DNA from 4 places in the Ensifer adhaerens genome. Region 1 is predicted to be linked to each of the others. Evidence: riboswitches for the same ligand, from Rfam matches in the RefSeq annotation. Region 1 holds a riboswitch; each other region holds the start of a gene.
What was found. Region 1 has a riboswitch for cobalamin ahead of nrdH (glutaredoxin-like protein NrdH). Riboswitches for the same ligand answer to the same signal wherever they lie in the genome.

Region 2: another riboswitch for cobalamin. It lies ahead of LAC81_RS02695 (aromatic ring-hydroxylating oxygenase subunit alpha); the one in region 1 lies ahead of nrdH (glutaredoxin-like protein NrdH).
Region 3: another riboswitch for cobalamin. It lies ahead of bluB (5,6-dimethylbenzimidazole synthase); the one in region 1 lies ahead of nrdH (glutaredoxin-like protein NrdH).
Region 4: another riboswitch for cobalamin. It lies ahead of LAC81_RS10005 (DUF1636 family protein); the one in region 1 lies ahead of nrdH (glutaredoxin-like protein NrdH).

Annotation. Positions count from the first base shown of each region.
Region 1 covers NZ_CP083350.1:1,545,759-1,549,739, forward strand. Annotated here, with positions in the region: gene nrdE (class 1b ribonucleoside-diphosphate reductase subunit alpha) at 1-1,876, opposite strand, end outside; gene nrdI (class Ib ribonucleoside-diphosphate reductase assembly flavoprotein NrdI) at 1,846-2,262, opposite strand; gene nrdH (glutaredoxin-like protein NrdH) at 2,272-2,493, opposite strand; cobalamin riboswitch at 2,884-3,108, opposite strand; gene LAC81_RS27420 (hypothetical protein) at 3,384-3,695, opposite strand; gene LAC81_RS27425 (LysR substrate-binding domain-containing protein) at 3,825-3,981, shown strand, end outside.
Region 2 covers NZ_CP083349.1:563,764-567,744, forward strand. Annotated here, with positions in the region: gene LAC81_RS02685 (L-threonylcarbamoyladenylate synthase) at 1-901, opposite strand, end outside; gene LAC81_RS02690 (DUF6656 family protein) at 982-1,581, opposite strand; cobalamin riboswitch at 1,895-2,100, shown strand; gene LAC81_RS02695 (aromatic ring-hydroxylating oxygenase subunit alpha) at 2,204-3,448, shown strand; gene LAC81_RS02700 (hybrid-cluster NAD(P)-dependent oxidoreductase) at 3,450-3,981, shown strand, end outside.
Region 3 covers NZ_CP083349.1:1,801,356-1,805,336, forward strand. Annotated here, with positions in the region: gene LAC81_RS08830 (DUF2865 domain-containing protein) at 150-1,223, shown strand; gene bluB (5,6-dimethylbenzimidazole synthase) at 1,342-2,037, opposite strand; cobalamin riboswitch at 2,082-2,292, opposite strand; gene LAC81_RS08840 (SDR family oxidoreductase) at 2,321-3,133, opposite strand; gene LAC81_RS08845 (phytanoyl-CoA dioxygenase family protein) at 3,220-3,981, opposite strand, start outside.
Region 4 covers NZ_CP083349.1:2,042,999-2,046,979, reverse strand. Annotated here, with positions in the region: gene aspT (aspartate-alanine antiporter) at 1-1,472, opposite strand, end outside; cobalamin riboswitch at 1,925-2,141, shown strand; gene LAC81_RS10005 (DUF1636 family protein) at 2,246-2,659, shown strand; gene LAC81_RS10000 (ABC transporter ATP-binding protein) at 2,736-3,542, shown strand; gene LAC81_RS09995 (ABC transporter substrate-binding protein) at 3,539-3,981, shown strand, end outside.

The sequences.
Region 1 (3,981 bases):
GATAGTAGACGCGGCCGATCTTGCCTTCCTTACGGATCTCGATCTTCGAGACGATCGGGTGGATCGAGGAAGTGGAGTGGTTGATGTAGGAGATCGAGCCCGTCGGGGGCACGGCCTGGAGGTTCTGGTTGTAGAGGCCGCCAGCTATCACCGCCCGTTTCAACTCCAGCCAGTCTTCCTGCGTCGGGATGGATATTCCCGCCTGCTCGAATAGGTCTTTCACCTTTTCGGTCGCCGGCAGCCATTCGGTCTCGGTGTATTTGTCGAAATAGTCACCCGACGCGTATTTCGAGTTCTCGAAACCCTTGAAGCTCTCGCCACGCTCGATGGCGATGCGGTTTGAGGCCCGGATCGCGTGGTAGGTCACAGTGTAAAAATAGATGTTGGTGAAATCGATCCCTTCCTCGGAGCCGTAAAAGATGCGCTCGCGGGCGAGATATCCGTGCAGGTTCATCTGCCCGAGGCCGATCGCGTGGCTGTCATCGTTGCCCTTCTCGATCGAGGGAACCGGCGAAATGTGGCTCATATCCGAGACGGCCGTCAGCGCGCGGATCGAGGTCTCTATGGTCTTGCCGAAATCGGCCGAGTCCATCGCCGCTGCGATGTTCAGCGAGCCGAGATTGCAGGAAATGTCCTTGCCCATCTTGGCGTAGGAGAGGTCGTCGTTGAATTCGCTCGCCTCGCTCACCTGCAGGATTTCCGAGCAGAGGTTACTCATGGTGATGCGCCCGGCGATCGGGTTTTCCCGATTCACCGTGTCTTCGAACATGATGTAGGGATAACCGCTTTCGAACTGGATCTCGGCGATGATCTGGAAGAATTCGCGCGCCTTGATCTTCCGCTTGCGGATGCGGGCATCCTCGACCATCTCGCGATATTTCTCCGTCACCGAGATCTCGGTGAGCGGCACGCCGTAGACGCGCTCCACGTCATAGGGCGAGAACAGGTACATGTCCTCGTTGTTGCGGGCGAGCTCGAAGGTGATGTCGGGGATGACGACGCCGAGCGACAGCGTCTTGATGCGGATCTTCTCGTCGGCATTTTCGCGCTTGGTATCGAGGAAGCGCATGATGTCAGGGTGGTGGGCGTGGAGATAGACCGCACCTGCGCCCTGGCGGGCACCGAGCTGGTTGGCATAGGAGAAACTGTCTTCGAGCAGCTTCATCACAGGAATGATGCCGGAGGACTGGTTCTCGATCTGCTTGATCGGCGCGCCCATCTCACGGATGTTGGTGAGCGACAGCGCCACGCCGCCGCCGCGTTTGGAAAGCTGCAGCGCCGAATTGATGGCGCGGCCGATGCTCTCCATGTTGTCCTCGATCCGGAGCAGAAAGCAAGAGACGAGTTCGCCGCGAGCCTTCTTGCCGGCATTGAGGAAGGTCGGCGTCGCCGGCTGGAAGCGGCCGGAAATGATCTCGTCGACGAGATCGCGGGCGTGCTGTTCGTCGCCGCGCGCCAGCGTCATCGCCACCATGCAGACGCGGTCTTCGTAGCGCTCCAGGTAACGCTTCCCGTCGAAGGTCTTCAGCGTATAGGACGTGTAGTATTTGAACGCGCCGAGGAACGTCGGGAAACGGAACTTCTTGCCATAGGCGTGATCGTAGAGGTCGCGCACGAAGTTGAAGGAATACTGGTCGAGAACCTCCTGCTCGTAATAGCCCTCGGTCACCAGATAATCGAGCTTCTCGCGAAGGTTATGGAAGAACACGGTGTTCTGGTTGACGTGCTGGAGGAAGTATTGCTTCGCAGCCTGCCGGTCCTTGTCGAGCTGGATGCGCCCCTCTTCGTCATAGAGGTTCAGCATCGCGTTGAGCGCATGGTAGTCCAGCGCCGGTTCCGTTGCCTTCAGGGGGCGTTCGAGTGTTGAGACGTCCAAAATCGTTCCATCCCGTTTTTGACGTTGGCGACGTCCGCTTCGGTCCCGAGTAGCTCGAACCGATAGAGGTAGGGCACCCGGCACTTGGCCGAGATCACGTCGCCGGCGATCCCGTAGGTCGCTCCGAAATTGCTATTGCCCGCGGCAATCACGCCGCGGATGTGGGAGCGGTTGCCCGCATCGTTCAGGAAGCGGATCACCTGTTTCGGCACGGCGCCCCGGCCGTCGTCGCCGCAATAGGTGGGCACGACGAGCACATAGGGCTCCGTAACCGTAAGCGAACCCTTACCTTCGTTGAGCGGTATGCGGGTTGCGCGAAGGCCGAGCTTTTCGACGAAACGATGGGTGTTTTCCGAGCGGCTGGAAAAATAGACGATCAGCCCCATCGCTAGCCCTCAAGCAAGTGCGCTGATCATGTCCGGGCGGAAGCCGGCCCAATGGCGCTCGCCGGCGACGACGACCGGGACCTGGCGGTAGCCGAGACCCTGCACGAGCGCGAACGCATCGGAATCCTCGGAGATATCGATGAGGCGGTAATCGGTGCCCTGGCGGTCGAGTGCGCGGGTGGTGGCGGTGCATTGGACGCAGGCGGGCTTGCTGTAGACGGTGATCGACATGGGTTCCTCGTGAGGGTCTCGCAAATGGGCGCAAAAAGTCGTCGGGTCGCGCGAACGCGAACCGTGGTGTTGGCGATTGGACACGGAACATCGCTCCCCGGTCGCCTTGACCGGAGTTGACGTCGTCAAGCTGACCCAAGGTCGGTTACGCAACCGGGTCGGCTCGTATTGCTCGGGCGCTCAGGAATTCCGCGGATGCGAGTTTTCAGGGCGCGGCCCTCCGATCAGGCGCGCAACAACGCGCACCCGTCCGCAGAAGGTGGATCTGAACTGGAAGAAACTGACATGACTTCACCCCGAAGCTTTCGACAGGCTGCCGGGGAGATGTCGAGACGATCCGGCAGGCTCATCCTGCCGTAACGCACCCAACCCCTCCGGACACCCCGCCCGTGGACTTATGTTGCTCGAGGCAGGTCTCCTGGCTCACGGGTCAAAGCTTCCATCCCGACCTTCCCGAGGCCTCATGCCTCAGTGGTCCAATTCCGGACAGTCGCTCGCCGTCTACAGTTGCGGGGGCAGCTGCGGCATAGCCGGGCGGAAAGCGCCGGCGCACCGTATTCCCGTCTTAGCTCCCAATCCTTGCGAATCGGAAGAACCTCGAACACTACATATAGTAGTTGATCGCGCATCTGCGTCAATAGGTGCGAGGTGCCTCCGGCCCGGGTGAGGGGGCGAATTCTTTCGCCGTGTGGATAACAAGACGTTAAACGAGGGGGCGCGGCAAAGCCCGTTGGCGGGGCGCTCTCGGCTTCGACGCCGCGCGCTCGCGCCCTTACCGGTCACCTACGAAGGTACGATATTCTAGGACGCGCCAGAGCGAATTTCTGCTCATTCGATCCGGCGCCTGGCAGGGTGGCAGATTGCGACAGCTGAGATTTGTTTTTGCCCCGTCAGTCGCAGAGCGACATGCTGACGTCCTTGTTTTCTCCGGGTTGGGCGCGAGGTGAAGCCCTCGCCACGCGCGGTGCGTTGCCGCAGTCCCGCGTCGGTGAGGGCTGTGGCTTCTGCGCATTGTCGTCCTTCGGCCAGTGCCGCGGATCGGCAACGTCGCCGACGCGCGCCCGAATGTTCTCGTGGTCCCGCGTCAGGCCGATATCCCTCAACTGGAACTCGCTGAAGGTATCGATGGCGATGGTTGGGTTGAGCACGTTCCCGGCCCGTTTCAGGACATGAAGGATCGTCGATCGCAGCGCGCTAAGCATTGCTATCCTCTTTGTTTTTGCTGTTGTGTTCGCGAAAAAAGTGAGGATTTTTGCCGCTTCGCGCAAAGCGATTTCTCGCATGCTGGCATAAAGAATGCTTATCTCAACGCCATGAGCAAGATTCCTCCCATGAGTGCGGTGCGTGCCTTCGAAGCGGCGGCACGGCACCTGAGCTTCACCCGCGCCGCCGACGAACTCGGCATGACGCAGGCGGCGGTCAGCTACCAGATCCGGCTGCTGGAGGAGCGCATAGGCACGCCGCTCTTCGTCCGGCTTCCGCGCGAGG
Region 2 (3,981 bases), on a different replicon from region 1:
CGAAGGCGATCGTTGCAGCGCCGCTGGCGTCGGCCCGCTTCATATAGTCGAAGAGATTGGCGGCCGCTTCGCGCAGGTTTCCGGTCGGGCTCAGATCGAGAACGACAGCCGCCTGTTCCTCGCCGAGGACCCGGCCGCCGCCGAAACGGATCAGGGCCTCGCCCGCCCGCACATCGGTGGCTTCGAGCCTGACGGCTGCACCCGGCGCATAATGCGAGGCCAGCATCCCCGGCGCCTCGATCGTCGCACCCGCGGTTTCCGCCCTGATCACCGGACGATCGAGCAGGCGTTCGATCTCGGCGGCATCGAGGCCACCCGGCCGGAGTAGCCGGATCTCGTCGCCATCGACCTTGATGATCGTCGACTCGAGCCCGATTTGCGCCGGACCGGCATCGAGGATCAGTTTCAGCTTTTGTCCGAGATCGGCATCGACATGGGCGGCACTGGTTGGGCTGATCTTGCCCGAGGTATTGGCGCTCGGTGCCGCCAGAGGTCGTCCGAAACGGGCGATCACCCGGCGCGAAAACCCGTCGGGCATGCGAATGCCAAGTGTGTCCAGGCCGGCCGAGGCGAGGGCATGCACTGTACTCTCGGGTCGCTGCGGCAGGATCAGCGTCAGGGGGCCGGGCCAGAACGCTTTCGCCAGGCGTCGGGACAGGGGATCGAAGCGCACATGGGTCTCGGCCATCGCCACGTCGGAAACATGCGAGATCAGCGGATTGAAGCGCGGCCGGCCCTTCATCTCGTAGATGCGGCTGATCGCATCGGGATTGGTGGCGTCGGCGGCAAGGCCGTAGACGGTTTCGGTCGGGATGGCGACCGGTTCGCCCTCGGCGAGAACGGCGCAGGCGCGATCGATCGCGCGGTCCGGTTCCTTATCCGTGTCGATGATCTCTGCCATGCCGGTTCCTTTCCGACGCTTCCTTAACGGACGCGCCGGGAAAACAGAACGATTTTCTTTGCAGGGAGCGGGCTGCTTGCTCAGAGGCTGCGGATGATACGGCGTAGCGCGTCGTCACGGGCACCCAGCATCAGCACGTTCTTGAGAGCGACCTTTGGGTCGTCGGTGCGGAAGAGAAGCCCGTTGTCGCGGACGTTGCGATTGATGACCATCTGTCCGTCTTCGGCGTTCGGCTCGATCGCGACCGCGAAGTACATGCGGGAATAGCCGGCCTGGATGCGGTCGAAGAAATGCGTCTCGTCACCAAGGTCGCTGAAAAAATTGGCGAAATAGAACGACCAGGTGATGTCCTTGGAAGGTGTGACCGCCGTCCGAGCGGCCGTCACATGGCAATAGCCGAGGTGCGGCTTGCCAACGAGCGTACGGTGGAAGATCAACTTCGGAAACTGGATCGAGGCATGAAAGCCGTTGATCCGCTTGTGCGTCGTGTCGCCGGCGGTCGAAAGCTTCTTGCCGGTTCGGTCAGCGACTTCCTCATAGCTCAGGTAGCGTCGCTCGGTCGGCATCCATTGCCGGCGGTTGATCCGGCCGGTGCGCAGAAACTCGGTGTGAACTGCCGTCTTCGACGTGACCGCCGGCGGCTTCTCTGCCGCTGCGTCGTAATATCTAAGCTTTGCCATGATCGTCAGCGCGCCATCTGCCTGCCGGACATCCTCGTCCGCCGGCAAGCCTAGTGGCTTATGGTTAACGAAGCATTTCCTTTCGCTAGCGGAACATGCCTGTGCCCAGTCACGGAAATGTCGCAAACGGGCGAAGCTTTTCCGTGCCTGCGCCATGCCGGCCGCAAAAGATGGCATATGCCCAATTTTTGATCTATCTATATGTTTATAAAGTGAAAAATTTGCGTATTTGGTTTCGGAAGGCAGTTTTGATGGTGTCGTCATTCTGGAATTGGATGTCGCTATCCGGCGTCTGCCGAGGCGCCTTCCGCGCTTACATATCCTCACTCAAGGTGTCGTCTTCCAAAAGGGAAGGCGGAGAATTGGGAAGCCGGTCAAATCCCGGCGCTGCCCCCGCAACGGTGGTGGAGCGAAAGTCTCGGCAAAAGGCCACTGGACGGTTCCGTCCGGGAAGGCGCCGGGCTGGTCCGCAAGGACGGCTCCTGAGCCCGGAAACCAGCCTTGACGCACATAACCGTAACGGGTTGCGGCGGGCAGCCGGATCGGAGCCGAGAACGTGTGGGCGTATGCCCGTGCGGGTTCCTGTCCTGCCTCTCCGAAACATGGCGCATGAGGACAGGACATGGATACCAAGACCGATATGCTTCGCAAGCTGAAGGGCCGGCGTGACGGCTACAGCCTCGATCGGGCCTTCTACACCGACCCCGACTACTACCGGCAGGACCTGGAAAACATCTGGTACAAGGACTGGCTGTTCATCGGCCATGACTGCGAAATTCCGCGGGCTGGCAACTATTTCACCGTCCAGGTCGGCGACTATCCGGTTGTTGTTACCCGCGATCGCCAGGGCACGATCCGCGCGCTGCACAATTCGTGCCGGCATCGCGGTTCCCGCGTCTGCACGCAAGCAAAGGGCTCTTCGGCAAAGCTCGTCTGTCCCTATCACCAGTGGACCTACGAACTCGACGGCTCGCTGCTCTTCGCACGCCAGATGGGCGAGGATTTCGACAAGGCGGCCCACAGCCTGAAGCCGATCCATTGCGAAACGGTCGGCGGCTACATCTTCATCAACCTGTCGGAGACGCCGGCAGATTTTGCGGCCTTCCGTGAGCTGGCCACGCCCTATCTCGCGCCGCACCGGCTGGGAGAGACCAAAGTCGCCTTCGAAAGCACGATCATCGAAAAGGGCAACTGGAAGCTCGTCTGGGAAAACAATCGCGAGTGCTATCATTGCGCCGCCAATCATCCGGAGCTCTGCCGCACCTATCCAGAGGCGCCGACTGCTACCGGGGTACAGGGCGCCAAGGATGATCCGGTGATTGCCGCCCATTGGGCGAAGTGCGAGGCCGAAGGCCTGCCGAGCGAATTCCGGATGTCTCCGACCGGCCAGTTCCGCGCCGCGCGCATGCCGCTGGTCGACAATGCCGAAAGCTACACCATGTCGGGTGCGGCTGCCGTCAAAAGGGCGCTGTCGGCCGATGTCAGGCAGAAGCAGATCGGCACGCTTCTGATGTTCCATTACCCCACGACCTGGAACCATGTGCTTTCCGACCATGCCATCACCTTCCGTGTTCTGCCACTCGGGCCGGAACTCACCCAGGTGACGACCAAGTGGCTGGTCAACAAGGACGCGGTCGAGGGCGTCGACTACACGCTCGATGACCTGACCCATGTCTGGACCGAGACCAACGACCAGGACCGCCAGATCGTCGAAGAAAACGCCTTCGGCATCCGCTCGCCGGCCTATGAGCCTGGCCCCTATTCGCCGGACCATGAAGGCGGCGTGATGCAGTTCGTCGAATGGTACTGCAAGTTCATGGAGCAGCGCCTTGCAGGCGATGCGGCTCCGCTTTCAAAGGTCGCCTGACATGCAGATGGCATCCTCCTTCCACCATTTCGACGAGCTGCATGTCTGGATCGACCGGCAGCAGATGCTCGAATGCACCTCGGCGGTCGTCGAAACCGCAGATGTCATGACCTTCACCTTCCGCGCCGAAAAGCCGGCCTGGTTTCGCTACCTGCCCGGCCAGTTCGTCACCCTCGAACTGCCGGTCGCCGACGAACCGGTCATGCGCACCTATACGCTGTCGTCGACGCCATCGAGGCCGCTGTCGATTGCCGTCACCGTCAAGGCGCAGGCCGACAGCATCGGCACGCGCTGGATGTTCGACCATCTGAAGCCCGGCATGAAACTGAGAGCCTTCGGCCCGCTCGGCGATTTCAGCTTCGTCCGCCACTCCGGTGACAAGTACCTGTTCATCTCGGCGGGGTCCGGCATCACGCCGATGATGTCGATGACGCGATGGATGGCGGACTGCGTGCCGGAGACGGACGTCACCTTCATCTCCTGCGCGCGCCGGCCGGACGACCTCCTGTTCCGTTCCGAGCTTGAGGTGCTGG
Region 3 (3,981 bases), on a different replicon from region 1:
TCGCTCAGCCGGACCCGTTAACGCAAACCGCCGCTTGTCGTTGCACGATCACCGACAAGCTCTATGATGGAGGTGAAACAGGAAATACCGCTGGCAGCCGCCCATATCAGAAGGCCGGCGTCGAGCGGTTGCAGGAAGAGACTTCGCCCGTGTTCCCGCGCTTGAAACACCTCGCTGCGGTGCTTGTGCCGTTTGCCCTGGTCGGTGCCGATCCTTCGCTGGCATCGACCGTGTGCGACCGGCTGAACACCCGTCTTGCGCAGCTGCCTGACATCGTCTCCAGCAATGCCGACGCCCGTGACTATGCGAGTGCGATCTCCCGCCAGAACATCGAGCTGCGCAGGGCGAAGAACGACCGCCGCCGTGCTGCCTGTGGTGGCGGCAGCGTCGTCACCTTCGATGGCGGCAACCCGGATATCTGTGGCGAACTCGACGGCCTCATTGCCGAGATGGAAGACAATCTGCGCATGCTGAAATCGGAGCGCGAGCAGATTGTTGCCGGGGGCAGCCAGGACAGCCGTCGCCGCATCCTTGCCGCGCTGGAGATCAATGGCTGCTATGGCGACCGCGAAGAGTTCGCGAGCGTCGACCCCGAAGAGCCCGAATCGCACCGCAACATCATCGCCGATCTGCCGCCTGACGACGCCTACGGCCCGATGCTTGGCGAAGACGGCTATGCGCCGCAGGAACGCTACTACAGCGGCACGCTGCGGACCATGTGCGTGCGCACCTGCGACGGCGCCTTTTTCCCGATCTCCTCGGACGCCACGCCGGCCGATTTCCCGCGGGACGAACAGGCCTGCCGGGCGCGCTGCCCGGGCGCTGAAACCGAACTCTATTTCCATGATATCAACACGGAAGAGAGCGATCAGATGGTCTCGGCCGTGACGGGCCGGCCCTATACCGAAATGCCGAATGCCTTTGCCTATCGCACCCGCGGCGTCAGCAAGCCCGGCATGTGCGGCTGCCAGATACCTCAGACCGCCGCAACCTCGCCGAAGACGACCGGCACCAAGATCGGTGACGACCAGTCGTCCATCGTCGTGATCGAAACCAGAAAGCCGGCGGAGACCACGACTGCCAAGGCACCGCCCGAGGAGCGGCCCTACGATCCGTCGAAGAGCAAGGTGCGCGTCGTCGGCCCGACCTTCCTGCCGCAACAGGAAACCTCGATCGACCTGAAGCACCCGAAGGGACCGGCCTATCAGCCGGTCCAGAACTGATCCCGGCGCGCCATCTCAAAGCGCGCCGCGATCTTCAGATTCGCTCATTGCGCTTCAAGTTCTCGATATCTCGCATGTCGCTGTCGAAAAACCGCTGCCCATTTTGGCGCAACGGGCTTTAGGAACGCTCGCTGCAGTTCCCCCAGCCTTCCTCGAACACCAGTTCTTCCAGCGGCAGACGCTGCCGCCATCCCTTTACCGCCAACTCCGGTTGTTGGTAGAGGCGATCGACATAGCCGAGGCAGAGCCAGGCGACGATCTCGATGTGACCAGGGATGCCGAGGATCGCCTTGATCTCCGCCTCGTGGAAGATGCTGACCCAGCCGACACCGACACCTTCGGCGCGCGCGGCAAGCCACAGGTTCTGCACGGCGCAAACCGTGGAATAGACATCCATCTGCGGATTATGGGTACGGCCGAGGACGACGGCGCCGCCGCGCGTGCGGTCACAGGTGACGCAGATGCTGAGCGGCGCCTTGCGAATGCCTTCGAGTTTCAGCGAACGGTACTTCGTCTGCTGTTCCGCCTCGAACATCAAGGCGGCCTCGTCGTTGGCGCGGCGAAAGGCCTGCCAGACGCGCTCACGCGTTTCTTCCGCTCGCACCAGCACGAAGTTCCAGGGCTGCATGAAGCCGACAGACGGCGCGCTGTGCGCAGCCGTAAGCAGGCGTTTCACCAAATCGTCGGGAAGAGGTTCTGCGAGAAATTCGTCGCGCACGTCGCGGCGTGTTTCGATGGCGCGGTAGACGGCCTCCCGCTCGTTGCGCGCGAAGGCACCGGCAGCCGCAAGGCCGCCCTTCGGTTCAGTCAGCATCGTTCGATCCCCAACAATGCGCAACCTCCCGCCGTCCGCGCGGGGTTCGGTCTATCTTGCCAGGCCGGTCTTCTGACTCCGGTTCAACCGGCCGCCTCACCTTCCCAGACCGATTGAAGATCCAGTGGCAAATCCTTGAATCAATTCAAGGCACTTAGAGGCGACCGTCCCCGTCACAGCGTTGGGCACGTTCCGGAATGACGCCGGATTCCCGATTCTCCCGCTCGCGCGGGCACCTGACGCCGCCATAAGCGCATAGCGGCAACCGAAAGACAAGCGCCGCCTATAGCGGCGCCACCGGATGCGGCGAACCGTCATAGCCGCCCCAGACCGATTGATCGAAGCAGATCACCGATCCGGTCATCAGCCCTGATTCAGCCGAAGACAGATAGGCGCAGGCGCGTGCCACCTCTGCCGGATCGACGAGCCGGCCGAAGGGCTGGCTGGCGGCCGCCCTTTCGAGCCAGTCCGCCGATGCTCCGTGAAACTCACGCTGGATCCGGTCCTCGCCTTCGGAAGCCATCCAGCCGATATTCAGGCCGTTGACCCGAATGCGGTTTCGCAGGAGCGCATAGGCCGTGTTCTTGGTCAGCGTCTCCAGCGCCCCTTTCGACGAGCAATAGGCGGCGATGAAGGGCTGCCCGGCCATCGCCGACATGGAGCCGATATTGACGATCGTGCCTTCGGTTCGCTCGCGCCGCATCACCTTCACCGTCTCCTGCATCAGGAAGAACGGCGCTCGCACGTTGATCCCGAACATCCGGTCGAAGAGCTCCGGTGTCGTGTCGAGGATCGTGCCGCGGTCGGTGATCGCGGCGGCATTGACGAGCGCATCGACCCGGCCGAACTCCGCATCACAAGCCGCAACGACCTTACGGGCGTCCTCGACCTTCTCGAGATCGGCCTCGACATAGATCACCTTCGCGCCGCTGGCCTTGCCGATCTCTTCAGCCTTCGCCCGCCCCTTGGCCGCATTGCGTCCGCAGATGACGATACCCGCCGCGCCGCGTTCGGCGAAGAGGCCGGCGATCGTTGCGCCCAACCCTTGCGTGCCACCGGTGACGATGGCGATCTTGCCTTCCAATTGTCCACTCATCGAATTCCCTCCTCGAAGATGATCGTGTCAAACAGCGACGGCTCCCGGGCGAAACGCACCGGGAGCCCGAATGGGTAATTGAACCGTCAGCTCAGCTTGCGCTTCGCCTGAGCGTCGAGCGCCGCGTGAAAATCCTGCTCGCTCGTTCCCGCCGCCAGCGCCCCGCGCATCAGCTGTGCCTGGGTCTTCGGCGCCAGCCCGCCGAGCGGCGGATCGCGGTCGAGATTGGTCGGGAAGGAATAGCCTTCGGCGCAGGACGCAATCGCATTGGCCGCTTCCGCTTCGGCCAGCTTGCCGTTTGCCAGCAACGCCTTCAGCGCCGGGTAGAGCGTTGCGCTCATTGTCAGCCGATCGACGGTCTCCATCGCCCGGCCAAAGGCGGAGGACACCTGCAGCAGGTTTGCAACGCGGCGGATATCGGCGGAGCGGTTGTTGCCGGCCGCATGGAAGAGGGCGGGATTGAAGAAGACGACATCGCCTTTTTCGAGCGGGAGCTGTACGTGATGTTCGTCGAAATAGGCGCGGAACTCCGGACGGTTGAGGGCCAGGTAACCCGGCACATAGGTCTGGCTGTACGGCAGGAACAGCGTCGGCCCGCTCTCGAGCGGCATGTCGCAATGGGCGACCGCGCCCTGTAGCGTCAGCACCGGCGAGAGCTTGTGCACGTGCGCCGGGTACTGCTCGATCACCGCGGAGGTCTGGAAGCCGAGATGATAGTCCCGGTGCGCCGACTGCGCAGCTCCACCCGGATTGACGCGGTTCACCTGCGCCGTCATCTGGTAGTTCGGCCCGAGCCAGGCTTCGCTGACGAGCGCGATGATGGCGTTGCCGTAGTAGGCGGCAAAATT
Region 4 (3,981 bases), on a different replicon from region 1:
ATCGGGATCGACGTGGCGACCACGCCCCAGATGAACAGCGAAATGCCGACCTCCTGCAGGCCCGCGACAAAGCCCGGGCCGGCGCCGATCCCGACGACGGCGATGAAGATGTTGAGGCCGAGCGTGTTCATCAGCCACAGCGCCGGCGAGGGGATTCGGCCGAAGGCGGGGTAGGTGGTGCGCAGCCAGCCGAGCACAAGGCCTGCGAGAAGCGCGCCGCCGGAGGTGGAAAGGCCGATCGGGATGCCGCCGATCGTAATCGTGAGCGCTCCGATCATTGCGCCGACGAAGAGACCCCAGCCAAGGAAGGCAATGTCGGTCGTCTCGACGGGCCTGTCGGCAAAGCCTAGCGCCTTGATCGCCGCTTCGACGTGTCTCTTGGCGCCGCCGATGGTGACGATGTCGCCGCGCTCGACGGTGGTGCCGGGCAGCACCGGAATCTCGACCAGCGAGCGGATGATCTTGCGGGCATAGACGCCGCGCGCCCAATCCATCGTGCTGACATCGGCGAGCGTCTTGCCGGCAAGCGCCTTGCTGGTGACGTAGACGTCGACCACTTCGGCTTCCGCGTTCAAGAGTTCCTTGTCCTCGACCTCGATGAGCTTGCTGTCGAGGTTTTCGACGAGCACGGCACGCCGGCCCGAAAAGGCAACGACGTCACCTGGCTGCAGCACGGTGTTGCCGTCGGCTTCGATGATCTGGTCGCCGCGACGCAGACGTTCGACAAAGACACGGATGCCGGGAAGAATGTCCTTGACCGGCTTGCCGGTCAGCCCGCTTGCCTGATCGACGCGGTAGGCGCGAAGGCCGAAATCGTGATAGGCGCGGGTGATGCCGGGTTCGCTGCTCTCGGTGCCGCCGCCAAGCTTGGCCTCATATTCCCGGCACGCCGCCGGAAGGTCGATACCGAGAAGCTTTGGCCCAAGCTGGGCGAGGATGATGGCCGAGCCGATCGTGCCCCAGATATAGGTCACCGCATAGGCGATCGGGATCTGGTCGGCAAAGGCCTTGGCCTGCTCGGCCGGCAGCCCGAGGGAGTTGATCTGATCCGTCGCGACGCCGATTGCAGCCGAGATCGTCTGCGATCCCGCATACATGCCGGCGCCATAGCCGAGCGGAAGCCCGGCGATCAGCGCGCAGAGATAGGGAACGATGAGGCACAGCACCAGGACAGACAGCGCGAAGGCGATCTGCTTTGGTCCGTCGGTGCTGAGGCCGCGCACGAACTGGGGTCCGACGCCGTAGCCGACGGCGAAGAGGAAGATCAGGAACAGGGTGGATTTCAGGTCACCGGAAACCTGGATGCCCAGCTGCCCGATGAGAACACCGGCAAGAAGCGTTGCGGTGACGTTTCCGAGATTGAATCCCGCGACCTTGATCGGCCCGATCAGGAAGCCGATGCCGAGTGCCAGGAAGACGGCCACGGGCGGGTATGTCCGAAGTGTGTCGACGAAGAAATCGATGGGATTCACTACTTTTCCCTTCAGAAAGTTGAGTTGCCATCACTTCATTTCGGGATTGCGCCATTTCTGTACTGCGCGGCCAAGTTGAGTTTATTGGTGCGTTACCGATGCCCAATCTTAGCTTTGCCGATTGTCGCTTCGACCGATGATTTTCTCAACAGACATGGGGTTACGTGAGCGTAACGTACGTTAAGATTGCCGGCATTTGCGCATGGCGCTGGCGCTTTTTGTGGGCGCGGCGGCACCAGTCGGAAAGCATCGGGCCGGGTGGTCGGCCGATCGGCGTGCGCAGGGCGGATCGGGGGGCGCCGGGCAGCGCCGCCGCGGCAAATTTCGCCGGCTACTCAACTTTGACATTGCAATACGTTATGTTATCTCATAACAAATCCTGCATGACGAAACGCCGCATGTTGATAGGTCCGTAGCGCATGCCCCTAGCAGTTGTTTCATCGGCCGATTCATGCGAGGAAGAGCGTGATGGTGCTGCGTCCGCGGAAATGCGGAAGCGGCTGAAAAGGGAACACGGAACGGACGACCCAAATGGGGCCGAAACCGTGGCTGCCCCCGCAACTGTGAGCGGAAAGCGCATTCACACCATGTCACTGGTCAAAGACCGGGAAGACGTGGATGCGCCGCGACCCGCGAGCCAGGAGACCTGCCATCGAACCGATCAACCACAACGGACGGGGTGTTCCGATGGAAAAGAACTGGCTTTCGCGCGACGGTCATCCGTCATCCTGCCGCTTCGCCATCTCCTGCCGTCACTCCGGCGGAGAGAGAAAATGGCTGAGCCGAATTCCCGACAGCACAAGATAACGGTTTGCACCGATTGCCGTTTTACCGGCGGTCCCTGCGTGCCGGGCGCCGAGCTGATAAAGCGTCTCAACCGCAGCATCGCCGCGCTCGGCGAGCCGCTCGATCGTGATTTCTCGATCGCCGGCACCGTCTGCATGGCGGCTTGCACGCGACCCTGCACCATCGCCTTCCAGGCGACGGGCAAGGCGACCTATCTCTTCGGTGATATCTCGCCGGAAGAGGATATCGACGACCTCGTCCGCTTCGCCGCCACCTATGCCGAACGTGGCGACGGCATGACGCGTGCCGCCGAGCGTCCGCGCGGCCTCAAGACAAAGACGCTCGCTCGCATTCCGGCGGCAGTGCTCGTCTCCGAAGACATTGGAGGACGGTTCCAATGAGCGCAACACGCAAAGGGTGGCGGCGACCTCTGGTGCGCGGGCAGAAATGCGCCGCGGCGCGGGGAGGGACGCGGTCATGACCTGTTCAGCGACGGGAGCTGCCCTCAAGGTGGAAGGCCTTTGCTGGGGGCCCCGTGCGGGGCTGACCCTGGTCGAAGACATGGATTTCTCGATCGAAGCGGGCAGCCGCCTTGCGATCCTCGGGCCGAACGGCGCCGGCAAGACCTCGCTTCTGCGCTGCCTCTACCGGGCGGTGCAGCCGAATGCCGGCCGAATCGAGATCGACGGCGTCGACCTCTGGTCGATCTCGGCGCGCGAGGCGGCGAAGACGATTGCCGTCGTGCTGCAGGAAATGCCCGGCGACTTTCCCTTCAGCGTGCGTGACGTCGTGATGATGGGACGCATCCCGCGGCGAGAGGGGCTCAACGGCTGGACGGAGACGGACCGCGAGCGCGTGCAGCATGCGCTCTCTCATCTCGATCTTTCCCACCTCGCCGGCCGCCAGTTCGCCACACTTTCGGGCGGCGAAAAGCAGCGGGTGCTGATTGCCCGGGCACTCGCCCAGGAGCCGCGCATCATCATCCTCGACGAGCCGACCAACCATCTCGACATCCGTCACCAGCTCGAAATCCTCGAGCTCTTGCAGACGCTGAAGCTGACGATCGTTTCGACGCTGCACGACATCAATCTCGCCGCCGAATTCGCGACCGACGTCGCAATCGTGACCGCGGGGCGGCTGACGGCCTTCGGAACTCCCGATGCGGTGCTGAACCCGCGCGCGCTTTCCACCGCCTTCGGCGTCACTGCCACCGCCCACGGCACCGCCGTTGCCGGCAGCGCCCGTTTCTCCTTTTCACTTCCTCGACAGGGATCCATTTCATGAAGATCAATATTGCCTCCTCTACCTTGCTGTTTCTCATTGCCGCCGCCACGCCGGCGCTCGCCTATCCGGTGACCGTCAAGAGCTGCAACCGCGAGGTGACCTTCGATGCCGCGCCGAAACGGGCGATCGCCAACGACGTCAACCTGGTGGAGATGATGCTGGCGCTGAAACTGCAGGACCACATGGTCGGCTATACCGGCGTTTCCGGCTGGAAGACGCTCGATGAAAAACTGCGCGAAGGTGTGAAGGAACTGCCGGAGCTTGCGGAGAAATATCCGACCAAGGAAGTGCTCCTCAATGCCGACGCCGATTTCTTCTTCGCCGGCTGGAACTACGGCATGAAGGTCGGTGGCGAAGTGACGCCCGAGACATTGGCGCCCTTCAAGATCGGCGTCTACGAACTCACCGAATCCTGCATCCACGTCATGGCCAGGGAGAA